Regions from separate parts of the Saccharopolyspora sp. NPDC050389 genome, predicted to be linked through region 1. Evidence: riboswitches for the same ligand, from Rfam matches in the RefSeq annotation. Region 1 holds a riboswitch; each other region holds the start of a gene.

What was found. Region 1 has a riboswitch for glycine ahead of gcvT (glycine cleavage system aminomethyltransferase GcvT). Riboswitches for the same ligand answer to the same signal wherever they lie in the genome.
Region 2: linked by a shared signal. The riboswitch ahead of gcvH (glycine cleavage system protein GcvH) and the one ahead of gcvT (glycine cleavage system aminomethyltransferase GcvT) in region 1 are both predicted to bind glycine.
Region 3: linked by a shared signal. The riboswitch ahead of gcvP (aminomethyl-transferring glycine dehydrogenase) and the one ahead of gcvT (glycine cleavage system aminomethyltransferase GcvT) in region 1 are both predicted to bind glycine.

The regions. Positions count from the first base shown of each region.
Region 1 is NZ_JBFAKG010000019.1:7,373-10,640, forward strand. It holds gene glyA (serine hydroxymethyltransferase) at 1-151, opposite strand, end outside; gene gcvT (glycine cleavage system aminomethyltransferase GcvT) at 177-1,280, opposite strand; glycine riboswitch at 1,396-1,494, opposite strand; glycine riboswitch at 1,495-1,594, opposite strand; gene AB0I53_RS14800 (TetR/AcrR family transcriptional regulator) at 1,682-2,308, opposite strand; gene AB0I53_RS14805 (acyl-CoA dehydrogenase family protein) at 2,410-3,268, shown strand, end outside.
Region 2 is NZ_JBFAKG010000011.1:67,040-70,307, forward strand. It holds gene AB0I53_RS09620 (helix-turn-helix domain-containing protein) at 1-1,517, opposite strand, end outside; glycine riboswitch at 1,630-1,734, shown strand; gene gcvH (glycine cleavage system protein GcvH) at 1,886-2,257, shown strand; gene AB0I53_RS09630 (L-serine ammonia-lyase) at 2,287-3,268, shown strand, end outside.
Region 3 is NZ_JBFAKG010000049.1:59,001-62,268, forward strand. It holds gene gcvP (aminomethyl-transferring glycine dehydrogenase) at 1-1,618, opposite strand, end outside; glycine riboswitch at 1,791-1,892, opposite strand; gene AB0I53_RS28740 (MerR family transcriptional regulator) at 1,979-2,548, opposite strand; gene AB0I53_RS28745 (bifunctional nuclease family protein) at 2,785-3,261, opposite strand.

The DNA of each region.
Region 1 (3,268 bases):
CCTGCGCCTCAAGGACGGCCTGCGGTGCGAAGTTCTCCGAGGCGATCATCTCCAGCGTGGTCTGCTGGCGGTTGAGCTCGGCGTCGACCGCCGCCGCCACCTCGGGGTCCACCGCGGCCAGCTGGTCGTTGAACAGGTCCGGTGTCGACATGGTGTTGCCTCCTGTGTATTTCTCTTCAGGCATTGCGGCGGTAGAACGGCAGCTCGACGACCTGCACCGCGACGGCCTTGCCGCGGATGTCGACCTGCAGCTGCGTGCCGGGTTCGCTGTGGTCGCGGTCCACGTAGGCCATCCCGATCGGGTGGCCGAGCGTCGGGGACGGGGCGCCGCTGGTCACGACGCCGATCTCGGCGCCGTCGGCGTCCAGCACGCGGTAGCCGTGCCGGGGCGCCCGGCGCTGCTCGGTGCTCAACCCGACCAGCGTGCGCTCGGTGGGCTTCTCCGCCGCGGCGGCCAGCGCGTCCTTGCCGACGAAGTCGCCGGCCTTGTCCAGCTTGACCACCCGGCCGAGGTTGGCTTGGAAGGGCGTGAGCTCGGCGGACAGCTCGTTGCCGTACAGCGGCATGCCGGCCTCCAGCCGCAGCGTGTCGCGGCAGGACAACCCGGCGGGCTGCAGGCCGTGCGAAGCACCGGACTCGGTCAGCGCCTGCCAGACCGCCTCGGCGTCGCCGGGCGCGGTGAACAGCTCGAAGCCGTCCTCGCCGGTGTAACCGGTGCGCGCCAGCAGCACGTCCTTGCCCGCGACCCGGCTGCGGTAGCCCGCGTAGTACTTGACCTCGGCGAGGTCGGTGTCGGTCAGCGGCGCGAGGATGGCGACCGCGTTCGGGCCCTGCACCGCGATCAGCGCGTAGTCGTCGGAGACGTCCCGATGCTCGGCGTCGAAGCCGCCGATGCGCTCGGCCAGCTCGGCGGAGACCACGGCGGCGTTCGCCGCGTTGGCCACCACCAGGAACTCCTGCTCGCCGAGCCGGTAGACGATCAGGTCGTCGAGCACGCCGCCGGTGGCGTTGCAGATCATCGTGTAGCGGGCGCGGCCGGGCTTGATCGCGGACGCGTTCGCGACCAGCGCGTAGTCCAGCGCCTCGGCGGCCTGCGGCCCGCTGATCCGGATCTCGCCCATGTGGGTCAGGTCGAACAGCCCGGCGCCGTTGCGCACCGCGTTGTGCTCGGCGGTGTCGCCCGAGTAGCGCAGTGGCATCCGCCAGCCGGCGAACTCGGTGAACGTCGCCCCTAGGGCTTCGTGCACGTGGTGCAAGGGCGTCTGTCGTGGCGACGACATGGTGAGACTCCTCCTGGTGGGCGCCGGTCGGCAGTCGAGGGCCGGTCAGCTCACTGAGTCCAACCTTATCGGGGGCACCTCGACCCCGACCTGCGCGGGCTTGCGCTGGTCGGGCGGTCTCCCCGGAGTCATTGGCCTGAGAGTTTCGCCGCCCCGAGGGACGGCTTGCACCGTGGGCGAGAAGCGCCTGCTTCTGCTTTTCTCCGTGTTCGCCTGGTGCCGTGCGGTGCCGGTGCCTGAGAGTTTGCTGGGGAGAATTGCTCCTTCGGCGCTCCAGTCCCGGACCGGGCCGGAGTCTCTCCCGCACGACGTCGTAGGCGCGGTATTCGGTTGTGCGAAGAGGACGCTACGAACCGGCGTGACCCACGTCAACCGGGAGGGTGAGTGATCTCGGGCGGGCGTCAGGCGGTGAGCTCGCGGTACTGCTTCTCCAAGCCGTCGACGAGGGCCGCCAGGGCCAGCTCGAAGCTGTCGGCGTCGATCTCCGCCGCGTGCTCGCGGAGCAGGTGGGCCTTGTTCAGGTGCGGGAAGCGGTCGCCGTAGAGCGCCGCGTCATCCGGGAATCCGCCGCTGAAGGAGCCCATCGCCGAGCCCACCACCAGGTACTTCGTCGAGGCGCCGATCATCGTGGCGTAGCGCTGCGGCCAGCCGGCCCGGGTCAGGCCGCCGTGCACCGCGTCCGCCCTGCGCAGCGCGTTCTCCCGGCGGGCCGGGCCGTAGGCCAGGAACGGGACCAGGTTCGGGTGGGCGATCAGGGCGGCCCGGTAGGAGCGCGCCCAGGTGCGCAGGCCGGTCGTCCAGTCCGTTTCGAAGCCCGAGACGTCCACCGCGGTCATCACGTCGTCGGCGATCTCGTGCAGCAGCTCGTCCTTGGTCGACACGTGGTTGTACAGCGACGCCGCGCGGACGCCGAGTCGTTCGGCCAGCCGCCGCATGGACAGCGCTTCGAGGCCGTCGGCGTCGATGATCTCCAGCCCGATCCGCTGGATGCGTTCCGGCGACAGCCGGGGGATGGTCGGTCTGGGCACGTCTTCTCCTCGTCGGATCCCTTGCGGCGGTCGCCGAGACCGTCTTAGGCTGCCACAAAACTAACGTCGTTAGTTAGCTGGCCGCAGGAAAGGATCCGGCGATGGTCGACTTCTCGCTGTCCGACACAGAACGCGACATCCGCGACTGGGTGCGCAACTTCGTCCAGCGCGAACTGGTGCCGCTGGAACCGGAGGTGCTGCGCCGCGAGCGGGCCGGGGAGCGCGGTTTGACCAAGGACGAGCAGCGGGAACTGCAGGACAAGGCGAAGCAGGCCGGGTTCTGGGGCGTGCAGACGCCCGAGGAGTACGGCGGCATGGGCCTGTCGGCGGTGATGACGGCGCTCATCGAGGTCGAGCTCGGCCGCACCTTCGTGCCGTTCCGCTTCGGCGGCTACGCCGACAACATCCTCTACTACGCCAACGCCGACCAGAAGGAGCGCTACCTGCTCCCGACGATCGAGGGCACCCGCAAGTCCTGCTTCGCGATCACCGAGCCCGGCGCCGGCTCGGACGCCAAGAACCTGCGCACCACCGCCGTCAAGGACGGCGACGAGTGGGTCATCAACGGCGAGAAGACCTTCATCACCGGCGGCATCGACGCCGACTTCGTGATGGTCTTCGCCGTGACCGACCGGGAGAAGGGCGCCAACGGCGGCGTCACCTGCTTCCTGGCCGACCGCGACGCGGGCTGGAAGTCCGAGCCGATCGACATCATGGGCCCGTGGGAGCGGCAGCCCGCCGCGCTGGTGTTCGACAACGTGCGGGTCCCGGAGCGCAACGTGCTCGGCGAGGTCGGCCACGGCTTCAAGCTCGCCATGCAGTGGATCGGCCGCGGCCGCTACCTGCTGCCCGCGCACGCCCTCGGCGCCTGCGAGCGGCTCGTCGAGATGGGCATGGAATACGCCAAGACCCGCGAGACCTTTGGCAAGCCGATCGCCGAGCGCCAGGCCATCCAGTGGA
Region 2 (3,268 bases), on a different contig from region 1:
AACAGCGCTGCGCGGACGTTGGGGCTTTCCAGGTCGATGTCCACGAGTTGGGTGAGTCGCTTCATCCGGTAGCGGAAGGTGTTCGGGTGCACGCGCAGCTCCCGGCTCGCCTGCCGCGGATCGCCCGGGTGGCGCAGCCACGCGTGGAGGGTGGCCAGGTATTCGGTGCCTTGCGTCCGGTCGTGCTCGCGCAGCACCGGCAGCGGGCCGAGCGTGCCGACGCCCGCGTCGGTCGACGCACCGGCCATTCGGCTGAGCACCACCAGATGCCAGTTCTCCTCGTACACCGCCACCCGGTCTCGCAGCTGGCCGGTGCGCAGCAGACCGACCAGCTCCTCGGCCTGCGCGCGCGACTGAGGGAGCTCGGCGACCGCCACCGGGTTGCCCACCGCGATCAGCGGGCGCGGCGAAGCGTCATGGGACGTGAGTGCATCCCGCAGGTCCGGCCAGCCGCCCGCGCCCACCCGGTCGGGCACCAGCGCGTAGAGCATGGTGCCGATCTCGGTGACCAGCGGGCGCCGCCCGATCCCGCGCGTGATCCACTCCCACATCGCCAGCCGGTGTCCCTCCGCGGGCCCTGCGGACGACGGCATTTCGATCGCGACGACCCGATGCGCCTCGTTGGGCACCGCCAGCTCGTTCGCGGCCACCCGCCAGCCCTCGCCGCCCTCCAGCAGCAGCCGCACCTGCTCGGCGGACCGGCGGCGCTCGGCGTCCGCCACCGCCCGCCACCGCAGCAGTTGCAACGCGACCAGCGGGGCGGTGTCGGCGAACGCGGTGGAGCGCTCCTCGGAAACCTCGCCGGGCACCACGGCCCACATCGAGCCGAGCAGTTCGCCGCCCATCCGGATCGGCACCACCAGCCGGGGCAGGGTGCCGTCCTGCTGGGCGGGCACGAAGATCGCCGAACTGCCCTTGCTGAGCTGGCGGAACGTGCCGCGGGCCCGGAACTTGGCGAGCACGTCGTCGGGCTGCTTGCGGCCCATGATCGTCGACACCCGCGCCGGGTCGGTGAGGTCCTGCCGGGCGGAGTAGGCCAGGACCTGGGAGTGCGCGTCCTCGATCGTGACCGGTGCGTCCACCACGTCGGCCACCGCGTCGGCGAGCCGGAACAGGTCGCCGACCCCGGTGCCGCGCGCGTCGGCCTCCTCGATGCCGGTCCCGGCCAGCGCGGCCCGGATCAGCCACACCAACTGCGCCCAGCCGGTGCCCGGCCGAACCTCCACCAGGGCGACCCCGGCTTCCTCGGCCGCTGCGGCCACCGCGTCATCAGCCGAGATCGGCGGCTTGAACAGCACCGCTGCCGCGCCCTGCGCGCCGCAGGCCCGCGTTAGCCGCCTCGCGTGCTCGCGGTCCGTGACGGCCACGCCGAGCACGAGGTCGCCGCCCGCCGCGGTCGGCGGCTGATCGGGTTCGGCGATGACGACGTCCCCCACGCAGACGGTCGGCTCTGGGCTGACCACGGTGCGCAGAAGCGTGGGGCCGACCCGCTCGACCAGCGCCCGGACGTCCAGCATCACCGGCCTCCTGAGTGCTTCGGGCCGCCGCCGGTCAGGTGGGGGAGGGCATTGACACCAGGGCTGGCCCGTTTATCGTTGCTGAGCACATCGACAATCGCATACCGGCCGTCGACCCCGTGCGGGAGAGACCCTGAGGACTCACGCCGAGCCGTCAGGGCGCCGAAGGAGCAAGACTCCCCACAAACTCTCAGGCACCCATGACCGTTCGGGCGAGGCAACTCTGGAAAGTGCGCGTCATCGCTGACGCTCCACCCACGGTGCAAGCCGCGAGAAACCGCGGCGAAGCTCTCAGGTTCCGAAACAGAGGGGGAGGCCCAGCCATCCCGGGCAACCCCTGCCCCTCGAAAGCCTTGGAGCCTCCTGACATGTCTCTGCCCGCGAACCTGCGCTACACCGAAGAGCACGAGTGGATCGAGGACCGCGACGAGCTGGTCCGGATCGGCATCACCCAGCACGCCGCGGACGCGCTCGGCGACATCGTCTACGTGCAGCTGCCCGAGGTGGGGGAGCAGATCGAAGCGGGCAAGCCCTGCGGTGAGCTGGAGTCCACGAAGTCCGTCAGCGACCTGTTCGCGCCGGTCACCGGCGAGGTCGTGGCGATCAACGAGTCCGTCGTGGACGACCCGGCGCTGGTCAACTCCGAGCCGTATGGCGAGGGCTGGCTGCTGGAGGTGCGCACCTCCGACACCGGTGCTCTGCTCACCGCCGAGCAGTACGCCGCGGTGATCGCGGAGTAGCGGGGAATCGGCGAGGGAGGAGACGGTCAATGGCGATCAGTGTCTTCGACCTGTTCTCGGTCGGTATCGGACCGTCCAGCTCGCACACGGTCGGCCCGATGCGCGCGGCCCGGATGTTCGCGCAACGGCTGCACAGCGCGGGCCGGTTGCCGCAGGTCAAGCGGATCAAGGCGGAACTCTTCGGGTCGCTCGGCGCGACCGGGCACGGGCACGGCAGCCCGAAGGCGGTGCTGCTCGGTCTCGAGGGGCACAGCCCGGAGACCGTCGACCCGGCGGCGGTCGAAGGCCGGGTCGCCGAGATCCGGGAGACCGGGCGGTTGCGGCTCGACGGCGTGCAGGAGATCCGGTTCACCGCGGACCGCGACCTGGTGATGCACCGGCGCAAGTCGCTGCCGCTGCACCCCAACGGGATGCGGTTCACCGCGACCGGCACCGACGGGGCCGAGCTGGAGAGTTCGGTCTTCTACTCGGTGGGCGGTGGTTTCGTCGTCGACGAGGACGCCACCGGCACCGATCGGATCAAGCCCGACGAGACCGCGGTGCGGTACCCGTTCCGGACCGGCGTGGAACTGCTCGACCGCACCGAGGAGTCCGGGCTGCCGATCAGCGGTGTGATGCTGGCGAACGAGCTGTCGTGGCGCGGCGGGGACGCCGTGCACAAGGAGCTGCTGGGCATCTGGCAGGTCATGCGCGAGTGCGTGGACAACGGGTGCCGGAACTCCGGAGAGCTGCCTGGTGGGCTGAAGGTCAAGCGGCGGGCGGCGGAGCTGGCGGCTTCGTTGACCGAGGCCGACGATCCGCTGGAGTGGGTCACCCTGTTCGCGCTCGCGGTGAACGAGGAGAACGCGGCCGGCGGGCGCGTGGTGACTGCGCCGACCAACGGTGCGGCCGGCATCGTCCCGGCGGTGCTGCACTACTACATGCGGTTCGTGCCGGGCGCGGACGACGACGGTGTGGTGCGGTTCCTGCTTGCGGCCGGCGCGGTCGGCGTGCTGTTCAAGGAGAACGCGT
Region 3 (3,268 bases), on a different contig from region 1:
GGTGCAGCGAGCCGAACTCGGGCCAGGTGATGGGCTCCATCTCGGCCGTCGCGTTGAGCTTCATCGTGCACGAGCCCAGCGGGATCATGCTGCGGTCCAGCGCGATGTCCTTGTCCGACAGCCGCCGCAGGTAACGCAGCAGCGAGGTCTCGGAGCGGTGGGTGTGGAACACCGGGTGGGTCAGGTACTCAGAGGTGCGCTCCAGCGCCGCGGGCAGCGCGTCCGGCGTCTCGATGTCGAGCTCGTCGACGTCGGTGCCGGCGATCCCGAACGCCTGCCACACCGCAGTCAGGTGCGCCCGCGTGGTGGTCTCGTCGCAGCTGATGCCGACGTGGTCGGCGTCCACCCGACGGAGGTTGATGCCGCCCCGGCGGGCCGTGGCGACGATGTCGTCGGCCTTGCCCGGCACCTTCGCGACGATCGTGTCGAAGAACTCCCGGTGCGGCACCTCGATCCCGCCGCGGCGCAGCTGCTCGGCGAGCACCGCCGCCATCCGGTGCGCGCGGGTCGCGATCGACCGCAGCCCGGCCGGGCCGTGGTACACCGCGTACATCGACGCCACTACGGCCAGCAGAACCTGCGCGGTGCAGATGTTGCTGGTGGCCTTCTCGCGGCGGATGTGCTGTTCACGGGTCTGCAGCGCCAGCCGGTAGGCCGGGTTGCCGTCGGCGTCGACGCTCACGCCGACCAGCCGCCCCGGCAGCTGCCGCTCGAGCCCCTTGGCCACGGCCATGAATCCGGCGTGCGGGCCGCCGAAGCCCATCGGCACGCCGAACCGCTGCGTGCTGCCGACCACCACGTCCGCACCGATCTCGCCGGGCGAGCGCAACAGCGTCAGCGCCAGCAGGTCGGCAGCGACGACGGCCTTCGCGCCGCGCCGGTGCACCTCGGCGATGATCTCCTCGTGGTCCCGCACCGCGCCGGAAGCGCCCGGGTAGGACAGCAGCACGCCGAAGAACTCGCCTTCCGGCAACGCCTGCGCGCCCGCGGAGAGGTCGGCGACGACGACCTCGATGCCCAGCGGCTCCGCGCGGGTCTCGATCACCGCGATGGTCTGCGGCAGCGTGTCGGCGTCCACCACGAACCGCGGCGATTTCGCCCGGCCCGCGCGGCGCACCAGCGTCATGCCCTCGGCCGCCGCCGTGGACTCGTCGAGCATCGACGAGTTCGCCACCGGCACCCCGGCCAGGTCGGCGACCATCGTCTGGAAGTTCAGCAGCGCTTCGAGCCGGCCCTGCGAGATCTCCGGCTGGTACGGCGTGTAGGCCGTGTACCAGGCGGGGCTCTCCAGCACGTTGCGCAGGATCACCGGCGGCGTGACCGTGCCGTAGTAGCCGAGCCCGATCATCTCGGTGTGCGGGCGACAGCGGCGCGCCAGCTCGCGCAGCTCGGCCAGCGCCTCGGACTCGGTGGCCGGCTCTGGCAGCGCCAGCTGCAGGTCGCCTTCCCTGATCGTGTCCGGCACGGCGTTCTGCCCCAGCTCCTCCAGCGAGCCGACGCCGATCACGTCGAGCATGCGGGCCAGCTCGGCCGGCATCGGGCCGACGTGCCGGTCGGCGAACGGCGTGCCGTGCTCCAGGGCGGCCAGGGGGATGCGGTCGTGGGTCACGTCGGTCATCGCCAAACCTCAATCGTCGCGGCGGCAAAGGGCGGCAGGCAGCCGGAACTGCCCTGCTCTCCCCCTCTGTCACTGTCCGCGAAGCGAACGCCTGAGAGCTTCACCCGGGAACCGGGCTTGCACCGTCGGCGGGGTGCACCACGACTGTGGTGCGCCCTCTTTCCAGAGGTATCTCGCCCGTGCGGTCCAGGTGGCCTGAGAGGTTGTCGGGGAGGGTTGCTCCTTCGGCGCCGACCGCGGCCGAGGCCGGGCCGGACTCTCCCGCACGGGGTCGGCGATGTGCCGCAGCTTACCCGATCAGGGGGCCCTAACGGACCAGCGATGTCACCGGCCGCACACCACCCGACCGGACCAGTCGGCTCAGCCGGTCTCGGCCTGCCGGTCGCGCCGGCGGCGGGACAGCTCGTCGTCCACCGGCACCAGCTCGGCGCCGTCGGCCCGCTCGGCCGGGAAGTCGTGGATCGTGCCGCTGATCTCGCGCATCGCACCGCTGACGGCGATGCCGAACACCCCTTGGCCACCCTGCAACAGGTCGACCACCTCCTCGGCAGAGGTGCACTCGTAGACCGTCGTCCCGTCGCTGAACAGCGTCAGCTTGGCCAGGTCCTGCACGCCCCGGTTGCGCAAGTGCTCCACTGCGACCCGGATGTTGTGCAGCGACACCCCGGTGTCCAGCAGTCGCTTGACCACCTTGAGCACCAGGATGTCCTTGAACGAGTACAGCCGCTGCGAGCCGGAGCCGGCGGCACCGCGGATGGACGGGCCGACCAGCTTGGTGCGCGCCCAGTAGTCCAACTGGCGGTAGGTGATGCCGGCGATCTGGCAGGCGGCCGGGCCCCGGTAGCCGACCAGTTCGTCCGGCAGCGAGGCGTCGGGGAACAGCTCGCCCTGCTCCACGGCAGCATCCCGGTTGGACGCTTCCTCGACCACGCCTGCCTCCCCTCGTCCGGCACGAAGCCGACGACGATCACCAGCTCCCGGACCATCGCGATCCGGGGCCGCGAACACCGCCCAGCGGCCGAATCACACCGGGGCAATTCGCGTAAGTTCGACGGTATGCCTGCCCCGCGGGGAGGTCAACGCGACGCGCGGGGCACCCGGACGACCCGGCCCCCGCCTGCTCGCGCAGACGGGGGCCGGGCTGTCTCGTCGGTCGATCGGCGGGCTCAGGTGTCGGCGCCGCGGAAGTCCTCCGGGGAGACGGAGTCCAGGAACTCGCGGAACTTCTCCACCTCGTCCTCCTGCTCGTCCGGGATGATCAGCCCCGCCTCGTCCAGCACCGACTCGTCGGCGTGGATGGGCACCCCGATGCGCAGCGCCAGCGCCACCGAGTCGCTCGGCCGCGCGGAGACCCGCACATCCCCGTCGAACACCAGCTCGGCGAAGAAGGTGCCGTCCTGCAGGTCGGTGATCCGCACCTGTTCCAGGTCGCGCCCGAGGGCGCCGATGACGTCCTTCAGCAGGTCGTGGGTAAGGGGTCTCTGCGGCCGCACACCCTGCTGCTCCAGCGCGATGGCGGTCGCCTCGACCGAGCCGATCCAGATCGGCAGGTAACGCTCGCCGTGCGCTTCGCGCAACAGCAGAATCGGCTGGTTTGCTGGTAGTTCAACTCGCACGCCGACGACGCGCATCTCGCTGCTCATCGTCACA